DNA from 2 places in the Xanthomonas vesicatoria ATCC 35937 genome. Region 2 is predicted to be linked to the other one. Evidence: predicted binding sites of a transcription regulator. Region 2 holds the regulator's gene; the other holds the start of a gene.
What was found. The regulator FliA, encoded in region 2, starts transcription of late flagellar genes. The targets are predictions, from matches to a motif close to TAAAGTTTNNCNNNCNNNGGCCGATAA.
Positions count from the first base shown of each region.

Region 1: a site for FliA is predicted at 1,452-1,478, ahead of BJD12_RS14475 (HD-GYP domain-containing protein). Genes of this name have one in related genera too.

Region 1 is NZ_CP018725.1:3,339,668-3,345,144, reverse strand. Features, by position in the region: gene BJD12_RS14475 (HD-GYP domain-containing protein) at 148-1,389, opposite strand; gene BJD12_RS14470 (MFS transporter) at 1,540-2,850, opposite strand; gene BJD12_RS14465 (gamma carbonic anhydrase family protein) at 3,740-4,285, shown strand; gene BJD12_RS14460 (YkgJ family cysteine cluster protein) at 4,342-4,608, opposite strand; gene ilvD (dihydroxy-acid dehydratase) at 5,012-5,477, shown strand, end outside.
Region 2 is NZ_CP018725.1:257,970-263,446, forward strand. Features, by position in the region: gene BJD12_RS23650 (XVIPCD domain-containing protein) at 1-236, shown strand, start outside; gene BJD12_RS01055 (chemotaxis protein CheA) at 454-2,109, opposite strand; gene BJD12_RS01060 (protein phosphatase CheZ) at 2,112-2,738, opposite strand; gene cheY (chemotaxis response regulator CheY) at 2,738-3,130, opposite strand; gene BJD12_RS01070 (RNA polymerase sigma factor FliA) at 3,166-3,933, opposite strand; gene BJD12_RS01075 (MinD/ParA family protein) at 3,930-4,814, opposite strand; gene flhF (flagellar biosynthesis GTPase FlhF) at 4,801-5,477, opposite strand, start outside.

The sequences.
Region 1 (5,477 bases), 2.0 Mb from region 2:
ATCGTTCTTTGCGGGTGTCTACGCTGTCCGGCAGCATGGAGGTCGCTGCCGGCGTCACCCAGAAAGCCGCAGCAGCGTGGGGCAGTTGATGCACGCGACTGCACCTCGCGCATGCAACGCCCGGCAACGCTGCAGTGCGCAGCGCGCTTATGGCAGCCAGAGCTTCTCTAGATCGCGGAAGCCCCAGTCGGTCGGGCTTTCCATCTGCGCGATGCGGTCCTGGCAGTCGGGCCGCGACAGGTCGATGTCCTGCACCAGCACGTGGCTGCGCAGCTTGGCCGAGTAGAACACGCGCACCTTCGGCTTGAGCAGCGCATCCGGGCTTTGCTCGATCACCACCGCCAGCTTCTGCGATTCCAGGCGCACCAGCGAGCCCACCGGATAGATACCCAGCCGGCGCACGAACGCCTGAAAGATCGTCGGGTCGAAGTGCCCCTTCCAGGACGCCATCTGCTTGAGCGATTCGGCCGGGTCCCAGCCGCGCTTGTAGGGCCGGTCCGAGCTGATGGCATCGTAGACATCACATACCGCGCCCATGCGCGACATCAGCGAGATCTCTTCGCCGACCAGACGGCTCGGATACCCGCTGCCATCCATCTTTTCGTGATGATGCAGCGCAATTTCCAGGACCACCGCGTTCTGTACGCCGCCGGCCACCAACAGGCGATGTCCATCCAGCGGATGCTGACGCATCACGTCCATCTCATCGTCGGTCAGGCGTCCGGGCTTGTTGAGAATGTCCAGCGGCGTTACCGCCTTGCCCATGTCATGCAGCAGCCCCCCCATCGCCGCTTCCACGACCTGGCCGTCGGGCAAACCGAGCTGCCGTGCCAGCCCGCTCATCAGCCCGGCCACGGCCATCGAATGCAGATAGGTGTAGTCGTCTGCGGTCTTCAGCCGCGCCACGCTGATCAAGGCCTGCGGATGACGCAGCACCGAATCGTTGATCGCTTCCACCAATGGCATGGCGGCCTCGGTGTCGACGGTGCGGCCCAGCCGCACGTCACGAAACATCGCTTCCACGGTGTCACGACCGTCTTCGAAGATACGCCGCGCACGTACCACTTCGGCCTCGATACCGACCTGAGCGGTGACGCTGCCGGTGCGGGTACTGCGCGCGGTGGGAGCAGGTTCCGGCTCCGGCTCCGGCGGCGGTTGCGGCGGCGCATCGCCGGCGTCCTGCTGGTCGACGGTTGTACCCGCATCCACATCCAGCCCGCGTGCGGTGTCGATCACCAGCTGCTCGATCCGGCTGCCATGGATCTTGTCCACATCGTCGGAATCGACCAGAAACGATGTCTTCCAAAACGGATGGTGCACCCAGGCGCCCAGCAGCTTGCAGACATACATGCCAGGGCGGAGTTGGTCGGAGTCGATGGTTCTGAGCATGCCGGCGCTGGTCTGCACGATGTCCACGGAAGAGTCCGCCACGGGCTTGGCGGTCTTCGAAGTTATCGGCAGGCGTTGCGATTTCTTTGGCTAGCCGGCGCAAAGCTCGGCTGCTTGGTCGGCGCGGTTTTGACCTGCAGGCTGAGCAGTTCAGCGATCCGGCAGGCGCATCGCCACCACCGCGGCGGCAGCGAACAGCAACGGCACGCTGCAGGCCAGATACAACATGGCCGGCGACCACCCAGCATCCAGCAGGACCCCGGCGCATAGCGGCGACACAATCGCGCCAAATCGCCCCACACCAATCGCCCAGCCCATACCGGTGGAGCGCACCGCCGCCGTGAAGACCACCGGCGCCACTGCATACAGCCCGCCCATCGCAGCGCTCATGGCCGCGCCGGTCAGCAGCGCGGTGGCGAATGCCCAGTGCAACACCGTACTGCTCAGCCCGAACGCGACCATCGCCACTGCCATCATGACCAGCGCGCCGGCTGTCAGCGGCGACAAGCGGCCGCGCAGGGCCAGCCAACTGAACACCGTGCCGCCGACGATGCCGCCCAGATTCAGAAGCACCCCGCCGGTGACGCCCTGGGCTGCCGACAGGCCGGTCGTCACTAGCAGTTTGGGTGTCCAGCTGAGCACAAAATAGAACCCGAACATCAGCAGGAAAAATGCCAGCGCGATCAGCAGCGATGGCCGCCGCATGGGACCGACGAACAGAGCCGCATAACCCTGCGCCTGCCCGGCGGCTTGCGCCGGTGGCAACGGCAACTGGGGATGCGGCGGCATCCCCATGCGTGCCAACACCGCATTGAAACGCGCATGTGCGCCGGCCGGCCGGCGGGCAATCAGAAATTCCAGCGACTCGGGCAAACAGGCCAGCACCAACGGCACGCAGAGCAGCGCGCCAAGCGCGCCCAGCCAGAACACCGATGGCCAGGACCAATGCTGTAACAGCAGCGCTGCGATCGCGCCCCCGATTGTCGCCCCCACCGGGTAGCCGGTGGCCTGCAGCACCGTTGCCGTACTGCGCCACCGAGCTGTGGAATATTCGGCAGCGGTCACCGCCACGCAGGCCAGCATGCCGCCGATCCCGATCCCGGTGAACGCCCGTAGCGCGCCCAGCTGCCAGGCGTTGCCGGCCAGTGCGGATGCGCCCATGCCCACGGTCAGGATGGCCAGACACACCAGGATCAGCGCACGCCGGCCGATGCGGTCTGCCAACGGCGCCAGCAACAGCGAGCCCACTGCCATGCCGACCAGCCCGGCACTGAACAGCACCCCCAGCAGCTTGCCCGACAGTTGCCAGTCGGCCGACACGTGCGGGGCGGTGAACGCCATTGCCATCACGTCGAAGCCGTCGAGCATCGTCAGCAGCACGCACACCGCCACGGCCCTCCACTGGAATGGCGTCATCCGCTCCAAGGCGAAGTGCGTGGGTGTTGGCGTGCTCTGGAGCATTGGCGTGTCCTGTGAGAGAGCTGGGGTGGCGTCGCGTTGGGGCTCTTGCATCGGGCCTGCGACAGGGGAGGCCACGTCCGCGCAACCTTGCAGATCTTGTGCACGCGGCAGCCGCGACCGGTGGGTGGCAGCAGCATGCACGCTAGGCCAGTGACAGGTGCCGTTCAAGGCCGATTACCGCAGTGCTGTGCGCTTATCGGATGCAAGCCTGATGGACTTCGCTTGTGCAGCGCTGCGTTCGGATGTGGCGTCTGCGTTGGCGGCTGCGCCTCAAGCAATGAAGCGCGACTGGTGATCAGATCCGTCGCGCTGCAGCGTTGTTGGCCGCATCGTTAACCGCTTAGCTGTTTGAGATCGCGCTTAACGCGAGTGTGCGGCGCTTGTTCGGAATGTCGCGCCACCTTGCATAAGGCACTTCATCGGCGAATGTCACGGCAACAAGGATCTTTCGGCTCATGGCAGCTGACACATTCTGGCGAGCAACCGCCAGATGGCAATGGACTGCGCACTCAGAATCGGGGGACTACGAGTAGCCCATGCCGATTCCGATGACCGGACGGACGCGCCCGCCTGTCGGTCGCGCACGCGTTTTGTCAGCTGTTCCGCACCTGCACGCCTCGTGATTTACGAACGCGCTGCCCGTCTGTCATAGCGCGGGAGAGACAGCATGCGCATGCAACAACACCGTGCGTGACGTCGAAACTCCGGCTCACATGCGCGACACCATAGCTCGCCCACACGCATCGAAACGCGCTGCCTCCAACGCATCCACAGCGCGCATCTATGCCACCTGCACCCATCGCGCAGCACCGCCGCAGCAACATGCACCGCACAGGTATCATCCACCCGTGTCCGCAGTTGGCGGCACGCTGACTTGCCGGAGAGTGCCGTGACCCCGATTCGCCCGTTTCTGGACCACACCCCACAGCTGGGCGACCGCGTCTATGTCGACCCGGCCTGCACCATCATCGGCAAGGTGAGCCTGGGCGACGATGTCTCGGTGTGGCCGGGCACGGTGATCCGCGGCGACGTCAATCATGTGCAGATCGGTGCGCGCACCAATGTGCAGGACGGCACCATCATTCACGTCAGCCACCACAGCCCGTTCAACAAGGCCGGCTATCCAACCCTCGTCGGCGCCGACGTGACCGTGGGCCACGGCACCATCCTGCATGCCTGCACCATCGAAGACCTGTGCCTGATCGGCATGGGCGCCTGCGTGCTGGATGGCGCCACCATCAAACGCTACGGATTTGTCGGCGCCGGTGCGGTGGTAGGCCCAGGCAAGGTGGTTGGCGAAGCGGAATTGTGGCTGGGCAATCCGGCGCGGCTGGCGCGCACGCTCAGCGACAGGGAAATCGAAAGCCTGCATTACTCCGCACAGCATTATGTGCGGCTCAAGGACCAGTATCTGGGCGTGCCGGCCGGCGACTGAGCAGGCCCGCGGCCGGATCCTCACTGGCGTCGACGCGCCAGCGCAGGCCTGGTGCTTCAGGGCTGTGTGGCGCGCTCCAGCGCCGTCAGCATCCTCAGCGCCTGTTCGCGCGATGTGCCGCACATCTCCAGCGACGGCCGCAGGCTGCCGCAGACCGCCGGGCGCTGCGGCGACCCGAATAGCCGGCAGCCCAGCTGCGCATCCAGTTGTACGCACGCCACCCCGGCCGGCTTGCCATTGGGCATCCCGGGAATTGGCGAACTGATCGAGGGCGCGATGCAGCACGCGGCGCAGCCGGCGCGGCACAACATGGCAGAAGTCATGCGCGCAGTTTAGAGCGGCCAGCAGAGCGTAGCGAGCGAGCGCCGGTGACAGTGGGCCAGGCACGCGGACCAAAAGTCCGCGTACTTGGCGACGATGCTGCGGAACGCGCGGGTCCGCCTGACAGTGAGCGCAGTGGTTGTGGTGGCGGCACGCGACCCGCGCAACGGCGCGCAGCCTGGAATGCGCATGTTTCGCTTCGCATCAATGGACACGGTTCGGGTAGCCGCATACGTCCGCCTGGCCGCGCGTTCGCCGTCTCCAGCTCGCCTGTGCCGCGCTCCTGCCCGCACCTGCGTGCTACCGTGACCGATCACCAGAACGCGCCGGGACGGTTGCAGCAGCAACAGTCGCGACGCGCTCTAATTGCCAGCCACCGCTCGCTGATCAGTCGTCGATATCGCCATGCCCGAATACCGCTCCAAGACCTCCACCCACGGCCGCAACATGGCTGGCGCACGCGCACTGTGGCGCGCCACTGGCATGCAGGATGGCGACTTCCACAAGCCCATCATCGCCATCGCCAATTCCTTCACCCAGTTCGTGCCCGGGCATGTGCACCTGAAGGATCTCGGTCAGCTGGTCGCGCGCGAGATCGAGCGCGTTGGCGGCGTGGCCAAGGAGTTCGACACCATCGCCGTGGACGACGGCATCGCGATGGGCCATGACGGCATGCTGTATTCGCTGCCCAGCCGCGAGATCATCGCCGACTCGGTCGAATACATGGTCAACGCGCATTGCGCCGACGCGCTGGTGTGCATTTCCAATTGCGACAAGATCACCCCCGGCATGTTGATGGCCGCGCTGCGGCTGAATATCCCCACCGTGTTCGTCTCTGGCGGGCCGATGGAAGCCGGCAAGACCAAGCTGG
Region 2 (5,477 bases):
TGAGCGAGAACACCAAGTCCGTGCGACAGGGTGAGAACGTTTTCGTTGTGGAAGGCGCGTTGAACGACCCCGCCCACAAGATGGCGCATATGAAGACGAGTGATGCGATTGCGCAGCCCGTCGAGCAATCCTTTGCGCAATTACAGGCCTTGGGCGAAACTCAGCGCCAACAGCAATCCCAGCAGCAGGATCAACAGCGAGAGCAGTCGATTGCGCCTCAACACCGGATGGTGTGAGGGCTAGTGAAATAACGGTTCCAGGTTCACTTCCACGGCAGCCTGACCTTCGCCAAGCCATCGCGCCCATGCCTGCGCGCGTAGCGACATAGATCGGCAGCGATGTTGGTAGTGAAACGACAACGGCCGCAGTACGCGGCCGTTGTCGTTAGATCAGGCAACCAGGATCGTCTTGACGATTCCCGATTCCCGATTCCCGATTCCCGATTCCCGAGAATCAATGATCGCTGGAGCGCAATCCATCCACATCCAGGATCAGTGCCATGCGGCCATCGCCGATCAGGGTGGCGCCGGCGTAGCCGGGCAGGCCGCGTAATGCGCGGGGCAGGGGCTTGATCACCACTTCCTCGCGGCCGCGGACCTGGTCCACCACCAGGCCGAAGCGGGTTTCGCCGGCCTGCAGCAGCACCACGGTCAGTAGCGGCGGTTGTTCGGCGGGTACGCCCAGCCAGCGGCGCAGGTCGATCAGGGGCAGGGTGTGCGAGCGGCGGTCCAGTACGGCGCGGCCGTCGAACCAGCCCAGCGAGGTCTGCGGGGCGTGCAGCACTTCCACCACGCGGGCCAGCGGCAAGGCGTAGACCGCTTCGCCGGCCTGCACCAATAGCGTAGGCAGGATCGCCAGGGTCAGCGGCACGCGGATCATGAAGCGGCTGCCACGGCCCAGTTCGGACTGGATCTGGATCTGCCCGCTCAACTCGCGGATGCGTGACTGCACCACGTCCATGCCAACGCCGCGGCCAGAGATATCGGTGACCTCGGCCTTGGTCGAGAAGCCCGGCATGAAGATCAGATGCAGACATTCGTCGGTGCTCAGACGTGCCGCCGCTTCGGCGTCGATCAGGCCCTTGCCGCGCGCGATTTCGCGCAGCCGCTCCGGGTCGATGCCGGCGCCATCGTCCTGGATTTCGATGCTGACGTAGTCGCCTTCCTGCTGCGCGGACAGGCGCACGTGGCCACTACGCGGTTTGCCGGTGGCTTCGCGCAGGGCCGGCGATTCGATGCCATGGTCGATGGCGTTGCGCACCAGGTGCACCAGCGGGTCGGCCAGGGCTTCGACCAGATTACGATCGAGCTCGGTTTCGGCACCGATCAGTTCCAGCTCCACTTCCTTGGACAGCGTGCGCGCAACGTCGCGGGCCACCTTGGGGAAGCGCGCGAACACCTTGCTCACCGGCTGCATGCGGGTGCGCATGACTGCGGTCTGCAGGCGGGCGGTGGCGATGTCCAGCGTGCTGACCGCGCGGTCGAGTTCTTCATCGCGCAGACGGGTACGCAAGGTCTTCAGACGATTGCGCGAGAGCACCAGTTCGCCGATCAGGTTGACGATGGCGTCCAGGCGCTTGGTGTCCACGCGCACGGTCTGCTCGGCTTCGGCACCGCCTTTGGCGGCACCTTTCGGTGCGGCCTTGGCGCCCGGTGCCGGCGCAGCATGGCCGTCGTCGTGCACTGGCGCAGCAGCGGCTGCCTTGGGCGCGGCCTTGACCGCTGGCGGGCCGCTCTTGGCGTCGAACTGCGCGATCAGCGACGCCGGTGCATGCGGCACGGGTTCGCCCGAACCCATCGCATCCAGCATGGCCTGCAGATAGTCCAGCGATTGCTGCGCGGCATCGAAATGATGCGCCTGCAGCACCGCCTGGCCCGAGCGTGCCATGCCGAGGGTTTCTTCAGCGGCGTGGCACAGTTCCACCATGGGTTTGATCGCCAGAAAGCCGGCGCCGCCCTTGAGCGTGTGGAAGCCGCGGAACACCGCGTTGAGCTGGTCGGCTTCGTCTGGCGCCTGTTCCAGCGACACCAGCTGTTCGCCGAGGCGATCCAGGATTTCCTGGGCCTCGACGATGAAATCGGCAGCAATATCGTCTGGAACAGCACTCATGGTTACAACCCCAATCCGGACAGCAAATCGTCGGCGTCGTCCTGCGACACCGCATGACGGTCCAGGCCCTTGACTGCAGGACCGGCAAGACCGCCGTCGTCTTTCTTCGGCTCGCTGCTCTTGGGCGGCAGGCCCAGCGCACCGAAGCCTTCATGCACGCGGCGCACGATCCCGGCCACACGCCGGATGATCTGCCCGCTGAGATCCTGGTAGCTCTGCGCCAGCGACAGCTCGGTCAGGTTGTGGCGCATCTTGTCCATCAGCGCGCCCTGGTCCTGATTGAGGCCGCCTTCGCGCAGCTGGTTGGCCAGCACGCGGCACTCTTCGACCAGATCCAGCGTGCGATGGCTGGCCTTTTCGGTCATTTCCACCACGTGATCCAGGCGCGAGCAGGCATCGTCCAGTTCGCCGGCTTCCTCAGGCACGGTGGGCAACTCGCCCAGCGCCTGGCCCAGTTCGCGCGCGAGCCGGCTCAGGCCCTGCATCATCGGACGGGTGCGCAAGGCGGCGAGATGATCCACCTCACGGCGCCAGGCAATTTCGTCGCCGCTTTCCAACGCATCGAGCGCGCCCTGCAGGCGGTCGATCAGCGCGGCGCGTTCTGCATTGGTATCGATGGTGGCGTCCATCAGGCGGTCGCCGCCAGACGTTCGAACACCTTGCCCAGCTTTTCTTCCAGCGTCTGCGCGGTGAACGGCTTGATGATGTAGCCGTTCACGCCACACTGCGCCGCTTCGATGATCTGCTCGCGCTTGGCTTCGGCGGTCACCATCATCACCGGCAGGTGCTTGAGCTTGGCGTCGGCGCGGATGTTGCGCAGCAGGTCGATGCCGGTCATGCCGGGCATGTTCCAGTCCGTCACCACGAAATCGAACGGGCCCGCACGCAACGCGGCCAGCGCGCTGTTGCCGTCTTCGGCCTCTGCGGTATTGGTGAAGCCGAGATCCGCCAACAGATTCTTGACGATACGTCGCATCGTCGAGAAGTCGTCCACGATCAGGATCCGCATGTTCTTATTCACATCAAGCTCCTAACGCTAAAAATTACGCGAAAAAATTAGTCGTCGATTTCGACACCGGCATCAGCCAGTTCGAAGACTTTGAGGCGGCCGCGCAAACGCACCACGGCCTGGCCATGGATCTGGCAGACGCGCGACTCGCTGACACCCAGCACGGCGCCGATTTCCTTCAGGTTCAATTCCTGTTCGTAGTACAGCGACAGCACCAGCTGCTCGCGCTCGGGCAGCTGGCCGATGGCCTTGCCCAGCTCGCGGCCGAATTCGCCACGCTCCATCATCTGCTGCGGGTTGGGGCCACCTTTGGCGGTGGTATCCAGCTCGCCGTGATCTTCGATGCGCGATTCCAGGCTCAGCACCTGGCCGCGTGCGGCGTCTTCCATCAGCCGCAGGTAATCGGGCAGCGGCATTTCCATGGCTGCGGCCACTTCGGTGGCGGCGGCGGCGCGGCCGGTGTTCTGCTCGATCTTGCGTACTGCGGCGGCAGCGTCGCGGGCACGGCGGTGCACCGAGCGCGGTACCCAGTCGCCACGGCGGATCTCGTCGATCATCGAGCCGCGGATACGGATCGAGGCATAGGTTTCGAACGAGGCGCCCTGGTCGGAGTCGTAACTGCGCGAGGCTTCGATCAGGCCGATCATGCCGGCCTGGATCAGGTCGTCCACTTCCACGCTGGCCGGCAGACGCGCCGCCAGATGGTGGGCGATGCGGCGGACCAGGTCGGCGTGCTGGGTCACCACGTCGTTGGCGTTGTTGCGCTGCACGGCGCGGTACTGCGCGCTGGCCGTGGTTGCGGTAGCAGTGCTCATGCGGCCACTCCCCGTTGAATGATGCGTTCGACAAAGAACTCGACGTTGCCGCGCGGCACGGTGGGGGCCTGCCAGCGCGAGGTACGGCGTGCGATTTCTGCAATGGCCTGCGCCGATGGGCTTGACGGGTAGGCCTTGATGACGGGTTGCTGACGCTGCACCGACAGGCGCAACCAGTCGTCCTGCGGCACGTGGCCGAGGTAGTTCAGCGACACATCGCCGAGGAACTTTTCGCAGACGCGCGAGAGCTTGTCGTACAGCAGGCGGCCTTCGTTGGGGTCGCGCACCATGTTGGCGATGATCTGCAGGCGGTCCACGCCGCGTTCGCGGGAGAGCACCTTGATCAGCGCGTAGGCGTCGGTGATCGAGGCCGGCTCGTCGCAGACCACCACCACCGTGTCCTGCGCGGCCTGGCAGAAGGTCAGCACGCTGTCGGTGATGCCGGCGGCGGTGTCGATGACCATCACGTCCAGGTCGCGTTCCAGTTCGGAGAACACATTGACCAGGCCGATGTGCTGGGCTGGGGCCAATTCGGCCATGTGACGGCGACCGGACGCGGCCGGCACTACCAGCACGCCGCCGGGACCTTCGATGATGACTTCATCGAGCGTGCAGCGGCCGGCGATCAGGTCGGCCAGGGTGTACTTGGGCGACAGGCCCAGGACCACATCCAGGTTGGCCAGACCAAGGTCGGCGTCCAGCAGCAGCGTGCGTTTGCCCATGTCGGCAAGCGCCACGGCCAGGTTGGCGGAGATGTTGGTCTTGCCCACGCCGCCCTTGCCACCGGTCACGGCAATGGTGCGCACCGGGCCCAAAGGCTCGGGACGGGTCGCCGACAGGGGGAAGGCGTTGGTCAGCTTTGCGTATTCACGCGACTGCATGGTTGTGCTCCGGAGTACAGGGCTTATCGGCAGCGCGCCGTAAATCTTCAAGACGAAGAACGAGACTGGCGGCATTGGCGCGGTGCAGGTCGTCGGGGACCCGCTGTCCGTCAGTCACCCAGGTGATGGGCAGTTGGTGGTCGACCACCACCGACAAGGCGCTGCCGAAGCGGCCGGTCTCGTCGAGTTTGGTCAGCACCACGCCTTGGGGTTTGGCGTGGGCGAAGCGGCGCACGACCTCGTCGAGATCGGCGAAATGGGAGTTGGCGGGCAGCACCAGCAGCGAGGTGACCTGCTGGGCGGCGCGCAGCCAGTTCAGCTGGGCAGCCAGGGCGCGATCGCGCTGGCCCATGCCGGCGGTGTCGATCAGCACCAGCTTGTAGTCGCGCAGGCGGTCCAGCAGTTCGAGCAGGCTTTCGGCACTGTCGGCCTCGTGCACGGCGATACCGAGCTGGCGGCCATAGCTGTGCAGCTGCTCGCGGCCGCCGACGCGCAGGGTGTCGGTGGTGACCAGCGCCACGTCGCGCGGGGCGTGCTGGGCGGCGAAGCGCTGCGCCAGCTTGGCGATGGTGGTGGTCTTGCCGGCACCGGTCGGGCCGACCAGGGCGATCACGCCGCCGCGTTCCAGCGGGTCGACCGGGGCGACCGGCAGGCGCTTGGACA